2 regions of the Streptomyces sp. NBC_00090 genome follow, and region 2 is predicted to be linked to the other one. Evidence: riboswitches for the same ligand, from Rfam matches in the RefSeq annotation. Region 2 holds a riboswitch; the other holds the start of a gene.
The links. A riboswitch is a leader RNA that binds a small molecule or an ion and turns the genes downstream of it on or off. The one in region 2 is predicted to bind glycine.
Positions count from the first base shown of each region.

Region 1: linked by a shared signal. The riboswitch ahead of gcvP (aminomethyl-transferring glycine dehydrogenase) and the one ahead of gcvT (glycine cleavage system aminomethyltransferase GcvT) in region 2 are both predicted to bind glycine.

Region 1 covers NZ_CP108224.1:1,496,964-1,504,612, forward strand. The annotation lists gene OG361_RS06475 (hypothetical protein) at 1-369, shown strand, start outside; gene OG361_RS06480 (DUF5999 family protein) at 703-909, shown strand; gene gcvP (aminomethyl-transferring glycine dehydrogenase) at 1,049-3,934, opposite strand; glycine riboswitch at 4,111-4,210, opposite strand; gene OG361_RS06490 (PRC-barrel domain-containing protein) at 4,324-4,707, shown strand; gene OG361_RS06495 (DNA polymerase IV) at 5,170-6,585, opposite strand; gene OG361_RS06500 (MerR family transcriptional regulator) at 6,875-7,492, opposite strand.
Region 2 covers NZ_CP108224.1:6,159,567-6,167,215, forward strand. The annotation lists gene OG361_RS27770 (L-serine ammonia-lyase) at 170-1,540, opposite strand; gene glyA (serine hydroxymethyltransferase) at 1,730-2,998, opposite strand; gene gcvH (glycine cleavage system protein GcvH) at 3,031-3,411, opposite strand; gene gcvT (glycine cleavage system aminomethyltransferase GcvT) at 3,489-4,613, opposite strand; glycine riboswitch at 4,786-4,883, opposite strand; gene OG361_RS27790 (AAA family ATPase) at 5,035-5,697, shown strand; gene OG361_RS27795 (enhanced serine sensitivity protein SseB) at 5,811-6,551, shown strand; gene OG361_RS27800 (enhanced serine sensitivity protein SseB C-terminal domain-containing protein) at 6,662-7,453, shown strand.

The DNA of each region.
Region 1 (7,649 bases), 4.7 Mb from region 2:
CCGGACGGCTGGACCTTCTCGCACTTCTTCGAGGGACCGTACGTCACCGCGACGGAACGGGCCCTGCTCCAGGCCGAGGCGCTGCCCACCTCGTACCAGCCCCGGCTGCTCTCCGTACCGGAGCTCTACATGCTGACGCTCTGGCTCCACGCCGACCCGGAGGCGGACGCCACGACCGCCGGCCTGCACGCCGACCCGGAGGCTGACGCTACGACCGCCGGCCCGGCCGCGGCCGACCTCCTGGTCCCCCTGGCCCCCGCGCCGCCGGGGATCGCCGCCCACCGCCCCTACCAGGTCGCCGACCTCCTGCCCGTCCTCAGTACGCGCCTCGCGCCGCCGCCCCTCCTGGGCTCGGCGGCGCCCGCCTGATACACCTCACGCGCGGCCCCCGCCCCGTGGCCCGACCGGGTCACGGGGCGCACTGCTGTCCGAGAACCGCGCCCGAACGGTCCGCCCGAACACTCCTCCCGTACGGACTAGCCCGCTAGGGCCATCCCGAACCACCCGAAGAGACCGTGCAGTTGACCTGAACCGCCCCTGCGGGTGATGCGTCTTCCCCGGAGAGGACGAGCTGCCGCGAAATACCTGCGGAAGACCGTCCGTGGGGCAAGACTGGGACCGGAACCGAACCGACCGACGGGGGCGGCCGTGAGCGCGAAGAGCCGCAGGACATCCACCACGACGCAGCGAAAGAACCCACCCATGTGCCAGCACCAGCCTGCCTGTCCTACCGCCGACTCCGCCGACCGGGAGGCGGCCCGCCTGATGGCACACCACCCGGAACAGGGCTGGAGCCTGCTGTGCAACGGCGTCCTGCTCTTCGAGGACACCGGCGAACTGCTGCCGGACGGGCAGATCATCGCCCCGCACCGGCCGCTGACGGCGGGACAGGTGACGACCGCCGCCTGAGCGGGCGGGGAGATCACCGTACGGGAGTGAAACGCCGAGGGCCGGCCCGGAGGAGATCCTCCGCACCGGCCCTCGACCTGTACTCACCGGCACGCGCTCACCGACTCGTGCTCAGTGGCTCGTGCTCAGTGGCTCATGCTCAGTGGTCGTACTCGTCCATCGGCGGGCAGGAGCAGACCAGGTTCCGGTCGCCGAAAGCGCCGTCGATCCGGCGCACCGGCGGCCAGTACTTGTCGGCGGTCGAGACACCGGCCGGGAAGACCGCCTCGTCACGCGTGTACGGGTGGTTCCACTCGCCGCCCAGCGCGGCCGCGGTGTGCGGGGCGTTGTGCAGCGGGTTGTCGTCGGCGGGCCACTGACCCGAGGCGACCTTCTCGATCTCGGCCCGGATCGCGATCATCGTGTCGCAGAAACGGTCCAGCTCGGTGAGGTCCTCGGACTCGGTCGGCTCGATCATCAGCGTGCCAGCCACCGGGAAGGACATCGTCGGCGCGTGGAAGCCGTAGTCGATGAGGCGCTTCGCGATGTCGTCGACCGTCACGCCCGTCGCCTTCGCCAGCGGACGCAGGTCCACGATGCACTCGTGGGCGACCAGACCGGCGGGACCGGTGTAGAGCACCGGGAAGTGCGGCTCAAGGCGCTTGGCGATGTAGTTCGCCGCGAGCACGGCCACCTGCGTGGCGCGCTTGAGACCCTCGCCGCCCATCAGGCGCACGTACGACCAGGAGATCGGCAGGATGCCGGCGGACCCCCACGGGGCCGCCGAGATCGGGCCGACGCCGGTCTCCGGGCCCGCGGTGGGCTGGAGCGGGTGGTTCGGCAGGTACGGGGCGAGGTGGGCGCGGACGCCGACGGGGCCGACGCCCGGGCCGCCACCGCCGTGCGGGATGCAGAAGGTCTTGTGCAGGTTCAGGTGCGAGACGTCGCCGCCGAACTTGCCCGGCTTGGCCAGACCGACCAGCGCGTTGAGGTTGGCACCGTCGACGTACACCTGGCCACCGGCCTCGTGGACCTCGGCACAGATGTCGGCGACGTGCTCCTCGAAGACGCCGTGCGTCGACGGGTAGGTGATCATCAGCACGGACAGCTCGTCGCGGTACTGCTCGATCTTGGCCCGCAGGTCCGCGACGTCGACCTCGCCGTCGTCGGCGGTCTTGACGACGACGACCTTCATGCCGGCCATCACCGCGGAGGCGGCGTTGGTGCCGTGCGCGGAGGAGGGGATGAGACAGACGGTGCGCTGGAGGTCGCCGTTGGCCCGGTGGTAGGCGCGGACGGCCAGCAGACCGGCCAGCTCGCCCTGCGAACCGGCGTTCGGCTGGATCGACACCTTGTCGTATCCGGTGACCTCGGCGAGGCGCTCCTCCAGCTCGGTGATGAGCGTGAGGTAGCCCTGCGCCTGCTCGATCGGGGCGAAGGGGTGGATCTGGCCGAACTCGGGCCAGGTCACCGGCTCCATCTCGGTCGTCGCGTTCAGCTTCATCGTGCAGGAGCCGAGCGGGATCATGCCGCGGTCGAGCGCGTAGTCGCGGTCGGCGAGCCGGCGCAGGTACCGCAGCATCGAGGTCTCGGAGCGGTGCGCCTGGAAGACCGGGTGGGTCAGGTACGCGTCGGAGCGCAGCAGCGCGGCGGGGAGCGTGTCCTCGACGACCGCGTCCAGGGCCTCGATGTCGCCGTCGACACCGAAGGCGCCCCACACGGCGGCGAGCTGCTCGCGCCCGGTGGTCTCGTCACAGGAGATCGAGACGAGATCGGCGTCGACGCGGTAGAGGTTCACCCCGGCCTCGCGGGCCGCGGCCACGACCGAGTCGGCGCGACCGGGCACCCGGACGGTCAGGGTGTCGAAGTACGAGCCGTGCACGACCTCGACGCCACCGGCGGTGAGGCCCGCGGCGAGGATCGAGGCGTACCGGTGGGTCCGCTGCGCGATCCCCTTCAGCCCGTCCGGCCCGTGGTAGACGGCGTACATGCCGGCCATGACGGCGAGCAGCACCTGAGCCGTGCAGATGTTGCTGGTGGCCTTCTCGCGGCGGATGTGCTGCTCGCGGGTCTGCAGGGCCAGGCGGTACGCGCGGTTGCCGTCGGCGTCGACGGACACACCCACCAGACGACCGGGCAGGGAGCGGGCGTGCTTGTCCTGAACGGCCATGTAACCGGCGTGCGGACCGCCGAAGCCCATGGGGACGCCGAACCGCTGCGTCGTGCCCACGGCGATGTCCGCGCCCAGCTCGCCGGGCGAGGTGAGCAGGGTCAGCGCGAGCAGGTCGGCGGCGACGGTGACGATCGCGCCGAGCTCGTGGGCCTGGTCGACGGTGGCCTTGATGTCCCGCACGGCGCCGGAGGCACCCGGGTACTGCAGCAGCACACCGAAGACACCGCGCTCGGCGATCTCGGCCGGGATGCCCTCGCTCAGATCGGCGACGACGACCTCGACACCGGTCGGCTCGGCGCGGGTCTCGATGACGGCGATCGTCTGCGGCAGGGCGTCGGCGTCGACGAGGAAGACACCGTTCTTGACCTTGCCCACGCGCCGGGACAGGGACATGGCCTCGGCGGCGGCGGTGCCCTCGTCGAGGAGGGAGGCGCCCGAGGTCGGCAGACCGGTGAGGTCGGCGACCATGGTCTGGAAGTTGAGCAGCGCCTCAAGGCGGCCCTGCGAGATCTCCGGCTGGTACGGCGTGTAGGCCGTGTACCACGCGGGGTTCTCCATCACGTTCCGCAGGATCACCGGCGGAGTGAAGGTGCCGTAGTAGCCGAGGCCGATCATCGGGGCGAGGACCTGGTTGCGGTCGGCGAGCGTGCGCAGCTCGGCGAGCACCTCGGCCTCGGTGCGCGCGGCCGGCAGGGCCAGCGCCTCGGCGTTCTTGATCACGTCCGGCACCGCGGCGGCGGTGAGCTCGTCGAGAGAGCCGTAACCGACCTGGGCGAGCATCTTGGCCCGCGCCTCGGCGTCGGGCCCGATGTGCCGCTGCTCGAACGGGATGCCCTGCTCGAGCTCGGAGAGCGGAATGCGATTGGCGGTCATGTACGGAGGCCTCCTGGTCGTCACGACCTGCGAGGGGCACCACGGCGCGGGTACCCGGACGGCCTCCCCCTCTGTCATCTCAACCTGAGAGTTTCACCGGCACGCCTCGCGGCACGCCGGCTTTCACCGTCGGTGAGAGCGCATGCCGTGGACACCGCTCTGCTTTCCAGAGTGACCTCGTCCGCGCGGTACAGGGGCCTGAGAGATTCCGGGGAGGATTTGCTCCTTCGGCGCCCTCCGGAAGGTTTCTCCGGGGGACTCTCCCGCACAGGGTCGACAGCCACAGCCAGCCTACCAGCGAGGTTGCGGCTCCCATCGCTCAAGTGGCCGACATCCCAGTTGTGCACTTTCGTAGGGGTGTAGAGCAGTTGCGACCAGTTGGAGGGACCGTGCAGACCGATATCGATCCGCGCAGCCTGATCGGCCGCAAGGCGTACGACCGGAACGGACGCAAGATCGGAACCGTGGACGAGGTGTACCTGGACGACGCGACCGGCATCCCGGAATGGGCGGCGGTCCGCACCGGCCTGTTCAGCCGGGACGCCTTCGTCCCCCTGGAGCCGAGCGACCTTCTCGACGACGGCCTCCACATCCCGTTCGAACGCGCACTCATCAAGGACGCCCCCGACTTCGGCGTGGGCCGCCACCTCTCCCCCGAGCAGGAACTCCAGCTCTACCGCCACTACAACCTCACCCTCCCACCCCCGCCCCAGGACACCCAGGACACCCAGGACAAGGACTTCGGCCGCCTGGCAGGCCAGGACGGCCCCTGACCCGCCGAACGCCACCTCACGGGCACGGGAGAACACCAGCCCACCGGACGAAGGGCCCAGCCCAGGACGAACGCGACCCGCCGGAGGGATCAGCCCACAGAGGGGGCGTCCCACAGCGGGACGCCAACCCACCGGAGGACCTAGTGCCCGCACAGGCGTGGAATCCCCCTCCGAGCAGGCTCGCCGACAGGCGGTCGGCCGCGAACCCCGGGCACACCGCGCCCGGCCGGGAAGACCCGCGCGGAGGGGCTCGCCGGCAGGCGGCGGCCGGCCGCGAGCCCGGGCACACCACGCTCGCCGCAGTCGCCGACGGCGCCGCGCCCCGACGGGAAGACCCGCACCTCTGTGTGCTCGGCAGCACGGGTGGTGCGGGTGGGAACCCCAGCCCGGCCGCAAGGCCGGGCTGGGGTTCCCACCCGACCCGCACCCAGTCACCGGCCCCGGCCACCGCCCCACACGGCCTCACGCCCCTGCCGGACACTCACCCCGCACCAGCGGCAACGGCTCGGCCGGCTCCAGCTCCGGATCGTCCACCGAGAACGTCCGCACCCGCCCCGGCGCCGACCACGGCTCCTCGAACCGCACCGTGACCCGCCCGACCCCGCTCCCCTGCACCCACCCCGCCCCGTGCACCGCGTGCCGCACGTCGTGCCCGGGCGCCCAGCGCCGCTCGACGGGCGCGGCAGGCCCGGCCTCGCCCGCCGAAGCGCCCGAGGCGCCCACGCCACCGCCGACAGCCCCAGCGGCCCCGGCCACGACGCCACCCTCGGCCTCGGCCTCGGCCTCCGCCGCCGACGCCCGCCCCTCCTCGGCCTGGGCGAACAGATCCTCCTGCGTGTAGTCGGCGAGCCCGCTCACACCCACCCCGAGCAGCCGCACACCCCCGGTCGTGTCGACCGCCTCGAGGAGCCGCCCAGCGGCCTCCCGCACCACCATGGGGTCGTCCGTCGGCCCCCGCAGGGTTTCGGAGCGGGTCAGCGTCGAGAAGTCGTACCGCCGCACCTTGAGGACGATGGTCCGCCCCGAGTGCTCCGAAGCCCGCAGTCGTGCCACGCACCGCTCCGCGAGCCGCTCCACCTCGGTCCGGATCCGCACCCGGTCGTGCAGGTCCACGTCGAAGGTGTCCTCGACCGACACCGATTTGGCGTCGCGCTCGGCCACCACGAGCCGGTCGTCGTACCCCCGGGCCATCCGGTACAGCGAGGCCCCGTGCGCCCGCCCCAGGAGCCGTACGAGCTCGTCCTCGCCCGCCTCGGCGAGGTCGGTCACGGTGGTCATCCCGGCCCGCCGCAGGTGCTCCCCGGTCGCGGGCCCCACCCCGGGCAGGATCCGCACCGAGCGCGGCCCGAGCAGCTCCCGCTCGGTCCCGGGCTCGATGAGCACGAGCCCGTCCGGCTTGGCCTCCTCGGAGGCGATCTTCGCGATCATCTTCGACCCCGCGAGCCCCACCGACCCCGTCAGCCCCGTAGTCGCCAGGATGTCGGCCCGCAGCCGCTCCCCGACGGTCCGCGCGCTCACGCTGTCGTCGGCGACGCCCCCGGCCTCCAGGTCCACGAAGGCCTCGTCGAGGCTGAGCGGCTCCACGAGCGGCGAGAGCCGCCCGAGCAGTTCCATGACCTGCTCGCTGATCGACCGGTAGAAGGCGAAGCGCGGGACGAGGTAGGCGGCGTTCGGAGCGAGCCGCCGCGCCTGGCCCATCGGCATGGCCGAGTGGACCCCGAACCGCCGCGCCTCGTACGAGGCGGTGGCGACGACTCCGCGCGGCCCGAGGCCGCCCACGACGACGGGCTTTCCGCGCAGGCTGGGTTTCGCCGCCTGCTCGGCGGCGGCGAAGAACGCATCCATGTCGAGATGCAGGATCGTCGGCGCGGCTCTCACACTTCCGATGCTGCCCCATGCCACTGACAACGGGGCGACAGCGCCACCGCGACGCCCACGGGATCTCGGCCCTCCGATGAAGAGCCTCAGCCACCCCAGGAGACCTCCAGGGCCCCAAAGGGCGGCGTAGCACGGGCCCCCAGCCCTCAAGTCGCCACAAGGGTCGACAGGGCCACCTCAAGCCCTCTCAAGGCCGCCACAGCTCCACAGACACCACAGGCCCCCTAGGCCGCCGCAGCCTCTCAGCCCGCAACCCCTCAGCCCCTCAGCCCCTCAGCCCCTCAGCCCCTCAGACAGCCTTGTCCCGCCGCCGCCTGGCCAGCTCGTCCCCCGGGTTGTTCCCCACGAGCGTCTCGCCCGTGTCGACCCGCTCCCCGTGCAGCTGCGAGAGCGCCGCCTCCACGTCCCGCCAGACGACCCCGACGGCGATGCCGAAGATTCCCTGACCGCCCTGGAGCAGGTCGACGACCTCGTCGGGTGAGGAGCACTCGTACACCGTGGCCCCGTCGCTCATGAGCGTCATCCGCTCCAGATCGCGGAAACCGCGGGCGCGCAGGTGCTGCACCGCCGCCCGGATGTTCTGCAGGGCCACCCCTGTGTCGAGGAAGCGCTTGACGATCTTCAGTACGACGACGTCGCGGAAGCTGTAGAGCCGCTGGGTCCCCGAACCGTACGCGGGCCGCACACTCGGCTCCACGAGCCCGGTGCGCGCCCAGTAGTCCAGCTGGCGATAGGTGATGCCGGCGGCCGCGCAGGCCGTGGGGCCGCGGTAGCCGACCACCTCACCCGCCGGGCCCGCACTCGCGTCCGTACCGAAGTCGCCCACACTGCCGTGAAGCGGATACGGACCGGTCTCCCCGGACACGCGTCCGAGCGAGCTCCCTGCCGTACCGTCCGCGCTGCTCATCACGCCGACCCTCCGTCCTTGACCTGCCCACACGAAGGTAGGCAGTCACTCGGGGTGCGTCAACGATCGCCACACTCGGCACGCCGAGTGATAATCACCCTGAGAGTGGTTTCCCGTATCTCTCTTCGGGGAAAGGCTACTCGAATGCTCTGACAGC
Region 2 (7,649 bases):
GGGTGCCGCGAACTTCCAGGTCACACGCCCATCAGTGGGGGATCCGCCAGGGACTGCTCAGGGACTTTCACGTCTGTCCCAGGGAGATTCCAGGGACTTTCCGCCGTGCAAGCAGGGAAGGCCCTGCCAGCGCTGAAAGATGGAAACGCGCTGGTCAGGGCCTAGAACCTCAGCACTCGATGATGTTCACCGCGAGACCGCCGCGCGCGGTCTCCTTGTACTTCACGCTCATGTCCGCGCCGGTCTCCTTCATGGTCTTGATGACCTTGTCGAGGGAGACCAGGTGGTTGCCGTCGCCGCGCATCGCCATCTTCGCGGCCGTGACCGCCTTGACCGCGGCCATGCCGTTCCGCTCGATGCACGGGATCTGCACGAGTCCGCCGACCGGGTCGCAGGTCAGACCCAGGTTGTGCTCCATGCCGATCTCGGCCGCGTTCTCCACCTGCTCGGGGGAGCCGCCCAGGACCTCGGCGAGCGCGCCTGCCGCCATCGAGCAGGCCGAGCCGACCTCGCCCTGGCAGCCGACCTCGGCGCCGGAGATGGAGGCGTTCTCCTTGAAGAGCATGCCGACCGCGCCGGCCGCCAGCATGAAGCGGACCACGCCGTCCTCGTCCGCTCCGGGCACGAAGTTCATGTAGTAGTGCAGGACCGCGGGGATGATGCCGGCCGCGCCGTTCGTCGGGGCGGTGACCACCCGGCCGCCCGCCGCGTTCTCCTCGTTCACGGCCATCGCGTAGAGGGTGATCCACTCCATCGAGAGCGCCGCGGGGTCGCCCTCGGAGCGCAGCTTGCGGGCCGTGTTCGCGGCGCGGCGGCGCACCTTCAGGCCGCCGGGCAGGATGCCCTCGCGGGACATGCCGCGCGAGACGCAGGCCTGCATGACCCGCCAGATCTCCAGGAGACCCGCGCGGATCTCCTCCTCGGTGCGCCAGGCCTTCTCGTTCTCCAGCATCAGGGAGGAGATCGAGAGGCCGGTCTCCTTCGCGAGCCGCAGCAGCTCGTCACCGGTGCGGAAGGGGTACTTCAGGACGGTGTCGTCCAGGACGATCGGGTTCTCGCCCTGCACGGCGTCCTCGTCCACGACGAAGCCGCCGCCGACCGAGTAGTACGTCTTCTCCAGGACGAGCGCGCCCTCCGCGTCGTACGCGAAGATCGTCATCCCGTTGGCGTGGTACGGGAGCGCCTTGCGGCGGTGCAGGATCAGGTCGGCGTCGAAGTCGAAGGGGATCTCGTGCGCGCCGAGGAGGTTGATCCGGCCGCTCGACTTGATCCGCTCGACCTCGTCGTCCGCCGTCTCGACGTTCACCGTGCGGGGCGAGCTGCCCTCCAGGCCGAGGAGGACCGCCTTGGGGGTGCCGTGGCCGTGGCCGGTCGCGCCGAGCGAGCCGTACAGCTCCGCCCGTATCGACGCGGTGTGGGCGAGCAGGCCCTCGTTCTTGAGCCGGCGGGCGAACATCCGGGCCGCGCGCATGGGGCCCACCGTGTGGGAGCTCGACGGGCCGATGCCGATCGAGAACAGGTCGAAGACCGAGATGGCCACGGAAGGACTCCTTGTGGGGGGCTAGACGCCGTTGTCTGCCGGGGTGGTGCAGAGAAGCGTGCAGAAAAGCGTGCGGTCGTGCGTGCGTGACGGCGCGACGACATGGGGTGGGGCACCGCGCTCACTGTCCAGTGTGCGCGGTGCCCCGGAAGTATCGTACGAACGAAGTCGGAACTAAATCGTACGAAATTACTTCAGGCCGGGGTACAGCGGGTGCTTGTCGGCCAGCGCGGTCACCCGGGCCTTGAGGGCCTCGGCCTTCTCCGCGTCGAAGCCCGGCTTCAGGGTCTCCGCGATGATGTCGGCGACCTCGGTGAAGTCCTCGGTCCCGAAGCCGCGGGTCGCGAGCGCCGGCGTACCGATGCGCAGACCCGAGGTGACCATCGGCGGACGCGGGTCGTTCGGAACGGCGTTCCGGTTGACCGTGATGCCGACCTCGTGGAGACGGTCCTCGGCCTGCTGGCCGTCGAGCTCCGAGTCGCGCAGGTCGACCAGGACCAGGTGCACGTCCGTACCGCCGGACAGGACCGAGACACCGTGCGCGGTGACGTCGTCCCGGACCAGACGCTCGGCGAGGAGGCGGGCGCCGTCCAGGGTGCGCTGCTGGCGCTCCTTGAACTCCTCCGAGGCCGCGACCTTGAAGGAGACGGCCTTGGCCGCGATCACGTGCTCCAGCGGGCCACCCTGGAAACCGGGGAAGACCGAGGAGTTCAGCTTCTTCGCGAACTCCTTCTTCGCGAGGATGATGCCGCCGCGGGGGCCGCCGAGCGTCTTGTGCGTGGTGGAGGTCACCACGTCCGCGTACGGGACCGGGTTCGGGTGCAGACCGGCGGCGACCAGGCCCGCGAAGTGGGCCATGTCGACCCACAGGTAGGCCTCGACCTCGTCGGCGATCCGGCGGAACTCCGCGAAGTCCAGCTGGCGCGGGTAGGCGGACCAGCCCGCGATGATCACCTTCGGGCGGTGCTCCTTGGCGAGGCGCTCGACCTCGGCCATGTCCACCAGACCGGCCTCGTCCACGTGGTACGCGACCACGTTGAACTGCTTGCCGGAGAAGTTCAGGCGCATGCCGTGGGTGAGGTGGCCGCCGTGCGCCAGGTCCAGACCCAGGATCGTGTCGCCGGGCTGGGCGATCGCGAAGAGGGCGGCCTGGTTCGCGGAGGCGCCGGAGTGCGGCTGGACGTTGGCGTACTCGGCGCCGAACAGGTCCTTGATCCGGTCGATCGCGATCTGCTCGGCCACGTCGACGTGCTCGCAGCCGCCGTAGTAGCGGCGGCCCGGGTAGCCCTCGGCGTACTTGTTGGTGAGGACGGAGCCCTGGGCCTCCATGACCGCGACCGGAGCGAAGTTCTCCGAGGCGATCATCTCGAGGGTGGACTGCTGACGGAGGAGCTCGGCGTCGACGGCGGCGGCGACGTCCGGGTCCAGCTCGTGGAGGGGAGTGTTCAGAAGCGACATGAATCGATCCCTAGGGGGTCTCGGGTCCGGTCTCAGTTCCCGGCGGAGAACGCGGTGTACTCGTCGGCGGTGAGCAGCTCGTCCGGCTCGCCCGCGACGCGTACCTTGAACAGCCAGCCACCCTCGAACGGAGCCGTGTTCACCAGCGACGGGTCGTCCACCACGTCCTGGTTGGCGGCGACGACCTCACCCGAGACGGGGGAGTACAGGTCGCTCACGGACTTCGTCGACTCCAGCTCGCCACAGGTCTCGCCCGCGGTGACGGTCGAGCCGACCTCGGGGAGCTGGGCGTAGACGACGTCACCGAGCGCGTTGGCCGCGAACTCCGTGATGCCGACCGTCGCGACGCCTTCCTCGGCGGCCGACAGCCACTCGTGCTCCTTGGTGTAGCGCAGCTGCTGGGGGTTGCTCATGACCTGATTCTCCTGGATCGGGGGAGTACTGATGAACGGTGGTCTCGCGAGGTGAGACCCGGGGTGAGACGACTGCGTCACTTCTGGCGCTTGTAGAACGGCAGCGCCACGACCTCGTAGGGCTCGTGGGTGCCGCGGATGTCCACACCTACACCCTGAGTGCCGGGCGCGGCGTGCGCCGCGTCCACGTACGCGATCGCGATCGGCTTTCCGAGGGTCGGGGAGGGGGCGCCGGAGGTCACCTCGCCGATGACCTCGCCGTCCTTGACGACGGAGAAGCCGGCGCGCGGGACCCGGCGGCCCTCGGCGATCAGGCCGACGAGCTTGCGCGGCGGGGCGGTCTCGGCGCGCTCGGCGGCCTTCTCCAGCGCCTCACGGCCGACGAAGCGACCCTCGTTGGTCGTCTTCTCGAACTTGACGACCCGGCCGAGACCGGCGTCGAAGGGGGTGAGGGCGGTCGTCAGCTCGTGGCCGTAGAGCGGCATGCCCGCCTCCAGGCGGAGCGTGTCACGGCAGGACAGACCGCAGGGGATCAGGCCGACCGGGGCGCCCGCCTCGGTCAGCGCCTTCCAGACGCCCTCGGCGTGCTCGGGCTTCAGGAACAGCTCGAAGCCGTCCTCGCCGGTGTAGCCGGTACGGGCGATCAGCGCGGGCACGCCAGCGACCGTGCCGGGCAGACCGGCGTAGTACTTCAGGCCGTCCAGGTCGGCGTCGGTGAGCGACTTCAGGATGCCGGGGGACTCCGGGCCCTGGACCGCGATCAGGGCGTACGCGTCACGGTCGTCGCGCACCTCGGCGTCGAAGCCTTCGGAGCGGGCCACGAGCGCGTCCAGGACGATCTGGGCGTTGGAGGCGTTCGCCACGACCATGTACTCGGTCTCGCCGAGGCGGTAGACGATCAGGTCGTCGAGGATGCCGCCGTCCTCCTGGCAGATCATCGTGTAGCGGGCACGGCCGACGCCCACCGTGGAGATGTTGCCGACGAGGGCGTGGTCCAGGAGCTCGACGGCCTGCGGACCCGTGACGGTGATCTCGCCCATGTGGGAGAGGTCGAAGAGGCCCGCCTTGGTGCGGACGGCGATGTGCTCGTCCCGCTCGCTGGCGTAGCGCAGCGGCATGTCCCAGCCCGCGAAGTCGGTCATGGTCGCGCCCAGGGAACGATGCAGCGCATCGAGGGCGGTCAGACGGGGGGCAGTGCTCATGGGGTGGCTCCCGGATCCCAAGGGCGGTTCGGTGACGAAACACATGACGGGCGAGGACGTCCTCCCCATCTGTCATGGAACCTGAGAGGTTCACCGAGAGCATCTCGTCACCGAGAGGTCGGCTTGCACCTTGGGTGGGGACACGGCAGGGTGTCCCGCTTTTCAGATCTGCCTCATCCACGCGGTACGGGGCCTGAGAGATTCAAGGGAGGGTCTTGCTCCTTCGGCGTCCGGCGCACGGGGCGTCCGGAACTCTCCCGCGCGGATTCGAGCGGCCGGTATGAGGTTGTGTGGCGACTGTGCGCGCCTGGCGCGGACATCATTGCACGCGTGCTCCGCGTGGCACATCACTTGTATCTCATTACCGCTTCTTTACACTTTATGGGCAAGGGTCTTCCGAGGCCCGGCAGGGGGAGCAGCGATGAGGATCCAGCACACCGGTGCATACGCGGCGGGTACCGGCATACCGTCCCAGCGCGCCCGCGCCCGGACCCGCCGCCGCGGCCGGATCCTGCGGGACCTGCGCGAGCGCGGCGGGCGGGGCCCCCGTGCCCTCACCTTCGCGGCCGGCGACCTCGTGGTCGTCTCCGGGCTGCCCGGAAGCGGCAAGTCCACCCTCATGAAGCGCGCCGCCGACGGCCGGGGCATCGACTCCCAGGACGCCCGCGAGCACTGGGAGGCCCGCATGCCGCGCCTCCTGCCGTACGCGCTCTACCGTCCCCTGGTCCGGCTCGCGCACTACGCCGGACTGCGCCGCGCCCTGCGCTCCGGGGCGAGCGTGATCGTGCACGACTGCGGCACCCAGTCCTGGGTGCGCGGCTGGCTCGCCCGCGAGGCGAGACGCCGCGGCGGAGCCCTGCACCTGATCCTGCTCGACGTCGCCCCGGACACGGCGCGGGACGGCCAGCGCGCCCGGGGCCGCGGGGTCTCCGCGTACGCCTTCGCCCGGCACCGGCGGGCCGTCGGCCGGCTCCTGCGGACCGCCGAGTCCGGCAGCCTGCCGCCCGGCTGCGCCTCGGCGACCCTCCTGGACCGGGACGCCGCGGACGCCTTGCGGAGGATCGGATTCCGCGGGGTGGCCTGAGAGCCGTACCACTTTCGTACCCACCGCTTTTGGCCACGACCGCGTCAGGGCGGCGTTAGGGTGCTGCGGGGTGGTGCGGGAGGGCGCGCCCCCGCGAGAAGGGGAAGAGGACCGTGGACGTGACGTGGCCGGGCAATGAGCTCGAAGAGGTGCTGGCCGCCTCGCTCGGCAACCCCGCCGCCGGGGGCCGACTGGTCGAGGTGCTGGGCCGCAGCCAGGTCTGGGTGCCCCTGCCCAACGGCGGCGGCCCCGACAGCCCCGACCTGGACCTCGCCACCATGGAGATCGACGGCGCGGCCTACGTCCCCGTCTTCAGCTCCGAGGAGCAGCTCCTCGCCTGTGTCGGCGGCCACATGTCCTTCACCGTCGCCCCGGCCCGCGACTTCGCCCGCGGGCTGCCCCCGCAGCTCGGCATCGCCGTGAACCCCGGTGGCACCGTCGGCCTCCCGCTGCCCCCGCCCGCCGTCGCCGAGCTCTGCCGCGCCGGCCGCACCCCGCTCGACGGCCCCGCCAGCGGCGGCCGGGTCCGCCTCTTCGAGCCCGACTGGCAGGACGACCCCGTCGACTTCCTCGCCGCCGCCTCCGCCGAGTTCGAGGCCACCGGCGTGGTCGCCACCGCCCACCGCGCGCTCGCGAGCGTCGAGGGCACCGAGCCGGTCCTCTTCATCGGCGTCCGGCTCCTCCACTGGGAGGGCGCCGACCGCACCGCGCCCCTGGACGCCCTCGGCCGCGCCCTCGGCCGGGTCGAGGTCGCCTGGCCGGTCAACCTCATCCTGCTCGACATGGCACAGGACCCGGTCGGCGACTGGATGCAGGAGCGGGTGCGCCCCTTCTACCGGCGTGCCGCCGGGTGAGCGGCCACCTCGGGGGTGTCCGGCGGCTCTGAGCCGAGGCGGCCCTAAGCTGAAGGAACTGAATCGGTAGCTGGACAGACGTGGTGAACGGAAGAGGGGTGGGACCCAGGGTGAGCGCGTCAGGCACCGCTGCGGCCGGACAGGTCGAGCACATGCTGCGCCAGGTGGCACCCGGACGCTACGACGCGTACGAGAGGCTGCTGCACGCCCTGGCCGACGGCGAGGTCTGGATGCTGCTCTGGCAGGGCTCGCCCGGCTCGCCCGACGCCCAGTACGGGAACATGGAGGTCGACGGCTTCGGCTACGCGCCCTGCGTCACCTCCGCCCAGGAGCTCGCCGCCTCCGGCTGGAACCGCGCCCACGAGCTCGTCACCGGCCGCGAGATGGCCCGCGCCCTCTACCCCGACCGCTGGGGCATCTGGCTGAATCCGCACGCCCCCGGCGGCGGCGTCGGCATCCCCTGGGCCGATCTGCGCCGCATCGCCACCGGCCTCGACCGGATGCCCGCGGGACCCCTGCGCGTCAGCGAGCCCGCGCTGGAGATCCCGCAGTTCTACGCCCTGCTCACGCAGAACGCGCACCGTACGTCGGCCGTCCGGTCGCTGCGCCGCGGCTGGGTGCAGCCCGCGCTCGGCTCCCCGTACCTCGCCATCGGCCTCGACCTGTACGACACCTCCGCGGCCGCCGTCGACACGGTCCGGGCGATGATGCGCCAGTCGATCTCCGCCGTGCCCGACGGGCTGCCCGTCTCGACCGTCGCGCTCTCCGACGCGTACGACCCGGTGGCGCTCTGGCTGGGTGCCAACGCGCGCCCCTTCTACGACCGCGAGGCGCACGCGGGACGCGGATCCGCCGCCGTTCCGGGGTACGGCTACCCTCCGCCGACCCCGTCCGGATACTGAGACGTCACGCTTTCACCCTTGCTTCCCACCGGCCTCCGGAGTCTTCTCCGGAGGCCGTCGTTCGTCCCAATACCGCACCTCGAACGCCTAGTTGCGCTACATGTCCGATTGGGGGGAAGAGGACCCGAGATGGTCCGCTCAGGTGATCACGACGTCCGGATAACGGAAGTCGCAGCACCGCATCACGTTTGAGCAA